2 regions of the Streptomyces sp. NPDC085937 genome follow, and region 1 is predicted to be linked to the other one. Evidence: riboswitches for the same ligand, from Rfam matches in the RefSeq annotation. Region 1 holds a riboswitch; the other holds the start of a gene.
What was found. A riboswitch is a leader RNA that binds a small molecule or an ion and turns the genes downstream of it on or off. The one in region 1 is predicted to bind cyclic di-AMP.
Positions count from the first base shown of each region.

Region 1 (4,203 bases):
TGCAGGAGCTCACCGACGGCCTCATCGACCGCTTCACCGCCGGCGGCAGCGGCACCGCCGACCTGATCCACGACTTCGCCTTCCCGCTCCCCATCTACGCCATCTGCGACCTGCTCGGCGTCCCCCGCGAGGACCAGGACGACTTCCGGGACTGGGCGGGCATGATGATCCGTCACGGCGGCGGTCCGCGCGGCGGGGTCGCCCGGTCGGTGAAGAAGATGCGCGGCTACCTCGCCGAGCTGATCCACCGCAAGCGTGAGGCACTGCCCGCCGAGCCCGCGCCCGGCGAGGACCTCATCTCCGGCCTGATCCGCGCCTCCGACCATGGTGAGCACCTCACCGAGAACGAGGCCGCGGCGATGGCGTTCATCCTGTTGTTCGCCGGTTTCGAGACGACCGTGAACCTCATCGGCAACGGCACCTACGCCCTGCTCACCCACCCCGAGGAGCGGGAGCGCCTGCAGCGGGCGCTGGCCGCCGGGGACCACGGGCTGCTGGAGACCGGCGTGGAGGAACTGCTGCGCTACGACGGGCCGGTGGAGCTGGCCACCTGGCGGTTCGCCACCGAGCCGGTCGTCATCGGCGGGCAGCGCGTCGGGACGGGTGACCCGGTCCTCGTCGTCCTGGCCGCGGCCGACCGGGACCCGGAGCGGTTCGACGGCCCGGACACGCTGGACCTGGCCCGCCGCGACAACCAGCACCTGGGCTACGGGCACGGCATCCACTACTGCCTGGGCGCCCCGCTCGCGCGCCTGGAGGGCCAGACCGCCCTCGCCACCCTGCTGACCCGACTGCCGGACCTGAGGCTCGCGGCGGACACGGCCGAACTGCGCTGGCGCGGCGGCCTCATCATGCGGGGACTGCGCACGCTTCCGGTGGAATTCTCCCCTCCGCCCACGGGACAGGGGTGACCTCCCTGCCCGTGCCCGGAGGCCGGGGCACGGAAACATGACACACCCTCAAGTCTGTGATCTTCATGTGATCTGCACGGCATGAACTTGTGACAAGTGATCGTCTGCCTATACGTTCACCCATCAAGTACGGCGCGCCGTACGGATTCCCCTCACCGCGCGCCGGTCCTTGTTGTCGAGTGAAAGGTCTCCGCATGCTCTCCGGGAACGGCCGACACCGTCGCCCTCGCCAGGCTCCGGCTCTGCTCGTCGCGGCCGGAGTGACGGGCTCCGCCATCGCGATCCCGCTCCTCGGGGCAGGGGCCGCCAACGCGGCCGACGGTGACACCTGGGACCGGGTGGCCGAGTGCGAGAGCGGCGGCTCCTGGAGCCAGAACACCGGCAACGGGTACTACGGCGGCCTGCAGTTGACCCAGGACGACTGGGAGAACCACGGCGGACTGGAGTACGCGCCCAGCGCCGACCAGGCCAGCCGCGGCCAGCAGATAGCCGTGGCGGAGAGAATTCTCGCCGAGCAGGGGGTCGGCAAGTGGCGCGCCTGCGGCCTGCTCACGGGTCTGAGCCAGGACACGACGTCCCCGAACGTCGACACGGGCGTGGCGGGCGACGCGACCTCGGGCGCCTCCCGCGACACCGGTTCCACCGGCACGTCCGGTTCCACCGGCACGTCCGGTTCGCCGGAAAACCGCGATTCGTCCACTTCCCCCTCGCCGTCGGCCACGTCCGGAGCCTCGACCGAGGAGCGGGACGACGCGGACGGCAGGACGTCTCCGTCCGCCTCCACCGCCCCCGGCAGTGACGAGTCGGACAAGTCGGGTCAGACCAGCGGTTCTTCGGCCGTCACGGACGCCGAGGGTGAGGGTTCGGGCCGTCACCGCGGTTCCACCGCCGAGGAGCGCGAGCGCACGGACGGTGCGACCGCGTCGGCCGGCCGGCATGCCGCGCCCTCCGTCGAGGCCACCCCCGACGCGGGCGACGACCGCTACACCGTCGAGAACGGGGACAGCCTGACGTCCATCGCCGACTCCCTTGCGCTCACCGGTGGATGGACCGCCCTCTACGCCGAGAACCAGCAGGTGATCGGTGAGGACCCGAACCTCATCCTGCCCGGTCAGCGGCTTCTGGTGAGCGACGCGGTGGACGCGAACCGCTAGAAAGCGGACACCTGAAAAGCCCTCGGCGGAGCGCCAGTTGGCGTCAGGTTTCGGGCTGAATGTCCGTAATAAAGACTGTGAGAGATAGGTCTCAGAAGCCCTGATCGTCTTTGAAATTCCGCGAAGCGCGTGCCTACGGTCGTGACCGCTCGCCACCGCGGGCCCCGGCTGCCGCCACGCCGAATCCTGCCAGTGGCAGCACGGGAACAGTCGTCGCGTCATGCGCCGTAGGCAGGAGCGGGGGACCCAGGTAAGTGCCGTGTCCGGGCAGTGATGCCGGAGACGGCTTGGGGTGAAGCCGCGTTCCGTGAGGAACGCGGCCGGGCAACTCAACCGGCCCGAACCCGACAGCTCACCTCGCAGGCGTCGGTGAGGGGATCCATCCATGCTGTTTTCCAGCAAGGGCAAGCACCGTCGTCCGTCCAAGGCCACCCGTGCCATCGCCATCGCCGGTGTGACCGGTGCCGCCGTCGCCGCCCCGCTGATGGCGGCCGGCAACGCCTCCGCCGCCACCGCGTCCGAGTGGGACGCCGTCGCCCAGTGCGAGTCCGGCGGCAACTGGTCCATCAACACCGGCAACGGGTACTACGGCGGCCTGCAGTTCTCCGCCTCCACCTGGGCCGCGTACGGCGGCACGCAGTACGCCGGCAGCGCCGACCAGGCCAGCAAGGCCCAGCAGATCGAGATCGCCGAGAAGGTCCTCGCGGGCCAGGGCAAGGGCGCCTGGCCGGTCTGCGGCACCGGCCTGTCCAACGCCTCCTACAACGGCTCCTCCGCCGAGGGCTCCTCGCAGGACTCGGGCTCCACCGAGTCCCGCGAGAGCGAGCAGAAGGCCTCCCGCTCCGCCGAGCGCCCCGCCGCGCCGAAGCAGGCGGAGAAGAAGGCCGAGAAGAAGACCGTCACCACCCCGACCGGCAAGAAGGTCGAGAAGGGCGACGGCGAGTACAAGGTCGTCAAGGGTGACACCCTCAGCTCCATCGCCGCGGAGCACGACGTCAAGGGCGGCTGGGCGAAGCTGTTCAAGCTGAACGACGACATCGTCGACGACGCCGACCTCATCTACCCGGGCCAGCAGCTGCACCTGAAGTAAGGCGTAGCGGCAGGTCCCTCCCCGTCCCCACGGGCTCCCCGCCCCGGTGCGTTTCTTCCCCCGTACGCACCGGGGCGGGGTCATGTCCGGACGCATTACGGTCACGGTTTCCCGAACCGGCTTTGTTCCGTTCGGAAACAATTTACTCTCGGTTCTGTCCATGAGGCGGGCGGCGAGATGGCCGATCGCCCGGAGCCGGTTAGGCTCGGACTCGCAAGGCCCCCGTGGCCCTGCTCACCCGCGTCACATCCCAAGAAGGAGATGCTCGTGCCGTCCATCGACGTCGTCGTAGCCCGGGAAATCCTGGACTCCCGAGGCAACCCCACGGTCGAGGTCGAGGTCGGCCTCGACGACGGCAGCACGGGTCGTGCCGCCGTTCCGTCCGGCGCTTCCACCGGCGCCTTCGAGGCCATCGAACTCCGTGACGGCGATGCCGGCCGTTACCTGGGCAAGGGCGTCGAGAAGGCCGTGCTGGCCGTCATCGAGCAGATCGGCCCGGAGCTCGTCGGCTACGACGCCACCGAGCAGCGCCTGATCGACCAGGCGATGTTCGACCTGGACGCCACCGACAACAAGGGCTCGCTCGGCGCCAACGCCATCCTCGGCGTCTCGCTCGCCGTGGCCCACGCCGCCTCCGAGGCCAGCGACCTGCCGCTGTTCCGCTACCTGGGCGGCCCGAACGCGCACCTGCTGCCGGTGCCGATGATGAACATCCTGAACGGCGGCTCGCACGCCGACTCCAACGTGGACATCCAGGAGTTCATGATCGCCCCGATCGGCGCGGAGTCCTTCTCCGAGGCGCTTCGCTGGGGCGCCGAGGTCTACCACACCCTGAAGAAGGTCCTGAAGGGCAAGGGCCTGGCCACCGGCCTCGGCGACGAGGGCGGCTTCGCCCCGAACCTCGGCTCCAACCGCGAGGCCCTCGACCTCATCCTCGAGGCGATCAAGGAAGCCGGCTACACCCCCGGCGAGCAGATCGCCCTGGCCCTCGACGTGGCCGCCTCCGAGTTCTACAAGGACGGCGTCTACACCTTCGAGGGCAAGGAGC
Region 1 is NZ_JBITSH010000021.1:89,595-93,797, reverse strand. Features, by position in the region: gene ACIF8S_RS31170 (cytochrome P450) at 1-911, shown strand, start outside; gene ACIF8S_RS31165 (transglycosylase family protein) at 1,106-2,065, shown strand; cyclic di-AMP (ydaO/yuaA leader) riboswitch at 2,279-2,446, shown strand; gene ACIF8S_RS31160 (transglycosylase family protein) at 2,451-3,155, shown strand; gene eno (phosphopyruvate hydratase) at 3,423-4,203, shown strand, end outside.

Region 2 (4,203 bases), on a different contig from region 1:
TCGAGCACCGGGCAGCCGTAGCGGTCGGCGACGGCCCGCACGTGCCCGTTGTACGTGGCGATCTTGCCGCGCAGATGCTTGAGCAGGGGGACGCCACGGGTGTCGAACCCGGTGGTCACCAGGACCGTGCCGGCCGTCGCGGCGAGCCGGGCGACGGCCCGCTCGAAGCGCTCGGCCACCTCGTCCGGGTCGGTGCCCGGGCGCAGGATGTCGTTGCCGCCCGCACAGAACGAGACCAGGTCGGGGGCGAGTTCCACCGCCCGGGGAAGCTGGTCGGCCACGATCTGGTCCAGCAGCTTGCCGCGCACGGCGAGGTTGGCGTACCGGAAGTCGCCCTCGGGCCTGCGGTCGGCGAGCAGGACGGCCAGCCGGTCGGCCCAGCCGACGAACGACCCGCCGGGGCCGGGGTCGCCGACGCCCTCGGTGAAGCTGTCCCCCACCGCCACGTACGACCCGATCACTCTTGCCTTGTCACTCTTCGAATCGTCTGCCACAGCCGGACATGATTCACCTTCCGATGTGACCTACGCGACCGTAAGGGAGGGTTGACGTGCGGTGAGATAAGCCACTCTCAAATGTTGACCAAGCCCGGAATACGCCGAAGGCCGGCCCCGTGGATCGGGGTCGGCCTTCGGCGCGCGTGTCAGGAAGGGTGCCGCCAGGGGTCAGAGAGCGACGCCCTTGGAGCGCAGGTAGGAGAGCGGGTCCACGTCCGAGCCGTAGTTCGGGCTGGTGCGGATCTCGAAGTGCAGGTGCGGGCCGGTCACGTTGCCGGTCGCACCGGAGAGGCCGACCTGCTGGCCGGCGCTCACCGTCTGGCCCGCCGAGACGGACAGGGAGGACAGGTGGGCGTACTGGGCGTAGTGGCCGTCGTTCAGCTGGATGACGACCTGGTTGCCGTACGCGCCGCCCCAGCCGGCGGAGACGACGGTGCCGGCGCCGACGGCCTTCAGGGGGGTACCGGTCGGGACGACGAAGTCGACACCGGTGTGGTAGCCGCTGGACCACATGCCGCCGGCCACCTTGTAGGCGGTGCCGACGCCGCCGCCGGACACCGGGGAGGTGAAGCCGGAGGTGGTCTGGGTGGAGGCCCCGGAGGAGGACTCCTCGGACGACTTCTGCGCCGGCTTCGCGGCGGGCTTCTCCGCCTTGGGCGCGGCCGGCTTCTCGGCCTTGGGCGCGGCGGGCTTCGACTCCTGCGGCGAAGTCGACTGCCGGGGGGCGCTCTTGGCGGCCTCACCCTGGAGGGACAGCTTCAGACCCGGGTGGATGAGCGACGGGTCCTCGCCCACGGCCTCGCGGTTGTCCGCGTAGAGCTTCTTCCAGCCGCCGTCGACGTGCTCCGCCTCGGCGATCTTGGCGAGGTAGTCGCCGGCCTTCACGGTGTACGTACGGGCCTCGTCGCCCTTGTCGCCCGTGGCCTGGTGGCTGGAGACGGAAAGGGACTGAACGGCCTTCTGGGGGGCCGACTGCGGGGTCGCGGCGTGCGCGCCGGTGGCGCCGAGCAGCGGCAGGGCGAGTGCGGCGCCACCGGTTCCGGCGACGGCGATGGAGCGGGTGAAACGCTGAGCCTTGGTACGGCGGTGCTTACCCTTCGCGGGCATGTCGAATTCCTCTCCGGCGCCTACGAGGTGAGCTGTCGGGTGCGGACTGGAGATGTCCGGCCGCGTCGCTGCGCGGCTGTACCCCAAGCCTGTTGTCCGGGGTCCGGAACAGGCGGTTGTACCTGTGGGTCCCCCGCTCCTGCCGTGCGTCGGGTCAGTGTGTGCGGGCTCCGGGCGGCGGCAGGATTAGGCGTCCGTCCGGATCGGTTGGGAACGTAAGCGACCTCGACGCGGCGAAACAAGCGCGTGTTCCCGCGAACCGGCTTTTTCCGTGATCGAAAGGGGGAAATGACGTCACCCTGCGTGGACCGCGCAAGTGGATCGGGATCGAATTCCCCTGCCGTGAACGGGAATTACGTGAGCATGGCGACAGCGCACGGTCACCGATATGACGATGCTCACGCACCTCATCCTCAATTCCCGTTCTATCAGGGCGCTTTATGACCAAGTGATCTAAACGGACATAACGCATCAATCAGCACAAGCGCGACGGGTCACCCGGAGTATTCGCGACATCTGAATCTTCCTGTCGGCCGCCCCTCGAGACCTTCACGCAATCCAACAGAAACAATCAAGATCGGACAGTGCGGGTACGCCTCGCTCGCCCCGCATCTGCCCTGTGGACAACTCATTGCCCCTGGCAGGCATGTCGTATCGTCGAGTGGTGCCCGTCGACGAGCCGCGGCGACGGCACCGAGTGGGAGGAGCCGTCCGTGACGCAGGAGATCCCGTCGACCGAGCCCCAGCTGACCGGGGTGCGCAACTTCCGCGACGTCGGTGGACTGCCGACCGTGGACGGCCGGCGCGTGCGGCACGGCGTGCTGTTCCGCAGCGGCCACCTCGCCCACGCCACCGCGGAGGACGCCGCCTTCCTCGCCTCGCTCGGCCTGCACACGGTGTTCGACTTCCGCAACGCGGCCGACCAGAAGCTGGAAGGGCCTGACGTCGAGCTGCCCGGCGTGCGGAACGTGAACCTGCCGCTCAGCGACCCGGCCGACGGTGCGGAGTTCTGGAAGATGGTGCGCGACGGGGACATCGACCAGCTGCGCGCGATCCTCTCCGACGGCCAGGGCGCCGACCGGATGATCAACTCCTACCGCACGACCATCAAGGCACGCACCGGCGAGCACTCCCAGGTGCTGGGCGCTCTCGCCGAGGACAGCGTGCCCGCGCTGATGCACTGCGCGGCCGGCAAGGACCGCGCGGGACTCTCGATCGCGGTGACGCTCCTCGCCGTGGGCGTGGAGCGGGACGCGATCGTCGAGGACTACCTGAAGTCCAACGCCAAGCACCGCCGGTACAAGGTGCGCCGCAGCGGCAGCTCCCCCGACACCTACTCCCCCGAGGTCATGGAGCTGCTCAGCCCGCTCTTCGACGCGCGCGAGGAGTACCTGGCGGCGGCCTTCGAGACGATCGAGGAGACCTGGGGCGGGGTGGACGCGTACCTGGAGCAGGGGCTCGGCATCACGCCCGCCCACCGGGAGCGGCTGCGCGAGCGCCTGCTCGACTGACGTCCGTGTGCCCCGGCGTGCTCACTTCTTCGGCGCCATCTCGAAGAGGAAGTAGATGAAGGCCGCGAAGAGGTGCCCGACCACGACGTAGACGAACAGCCTCACCCACAGGGCCCTCGGGAGCTTCTCTTCCATGTCTTTCCCGGTCACGGTGTCTCTCCATGGGTCGGGCCCAGGCACAGGGCGGCCGTGGGACTCTGCAGCAGGGTGTGGACGAACAGCAGCTCGACCCCGTCGGGGTCCTGGGCGGCGATGCGGTGCGGGGTCAGCGAGTCGAAGTGCGCGCTGTCTCCCGGACCGAGCCGGTGCAGGGTGTCGCCGAGGTGCAGCCGCAGCCGCCCCTTGAGGACGTACAGCCACTCCTCACCGGGGTGGACGCGCACGATGTCGCCCTGGGAGCCGTGCGGCACCTGGACCCGCAGGGCCTGCATGCCGCGCCCGGCCGCACCGGCCTGCCAGTACGTCCAGCCGCCGGCCGCCGTGGGTTCCATGTCCGCGGCGCGCACCACGGCGTCCCGGTCGGCGGCCGACTCCCCGAGCAGCTCGGAGACGGTCGTGCCGTAGATCCGGGCCAGGGAGAGCAGCATGGGCAACGAGGGCTGGCGCTGCCCCGTCTCCAGCCGGGAGAGGTGGGCGGGCGACAGGCCCGCCTGCCGGGCGGCGGCCTCCAGCGTCAGGGAGGACCGTCGGCGCAGGGCGCGCAGCTGCGGAGCGACCGCGGGGAGCGCCTCGGCAGGCTCGTCCCGCGGCTCGGTCTCGGAGGAGCTCATGCCTCCATTGAGCACCCGACCTTGCCCCAGAGGCAATTTCCTTGCCTCTGGGGCAAAGCGATGCCGGCCTCGGCGACCGGTGAGCGATGCCGGCCTCGGCGACCGGTGAGGGTTCCGCCCGCTCGCCGCGGCCCGCGAGGTGCGACCGCGCGGGCCGCGGTTGGCGACGTCAGCGGTTGGCGACCGCCTGCTTCACCAAAGTCTTGCCGAAGTCCCAGATGAGCCCGCCCTCGTGGGCGTCGTCCATCACCGCGGTGAAGGCGTCCACGAACCGGTTCACGTCGTCCTCGTCGATGATCAGCGGAGGGATCAGCTTGA
Region 2 is NZ_JBITSH010000025.1:3,854-8,056, reverse strand. Features, by position in the region: gene ACIF8S_RS32420 (SGNH/GDSL hydrolase family protein) at 1-461, opposite strand, end outside; gene ACIF8S_RS32415 (peptidoglycan DD-metalloendopeptidase family protein) at 666-1,604, opposite strand; cyclic di-AMP (ydaO/yuaA leader) riboswitch at 1,609-1,769, opposite strand; gene ACIF8S_RS32410 (tyrosine-protein phosphatase) at 2,318-3,115, shown strand; gene ACIF8S_RS32405 (DUF6126 family protein) at 3,137-3,250, opposite strand; gene ACIF8S_RS32400 (helix-turn-helix domain-containing protein) at 3,262-3,885, opposite strand; gene ACIF8S_RS32395 (aspartate aminotransferase family protein) at 4,055-4,203, opposite strand, start outside.
Region 2: it holds a riboswitch for cyclic di-AMP, as region 1 does, so the genes downstream of both, ACIF8S_RS32415 (peptidoglycan DD-metalloendopeptidase family protein) here and ACIF8S_RS31160 (transglycosylase family protein) in region 1, are expected to answer to the same signal.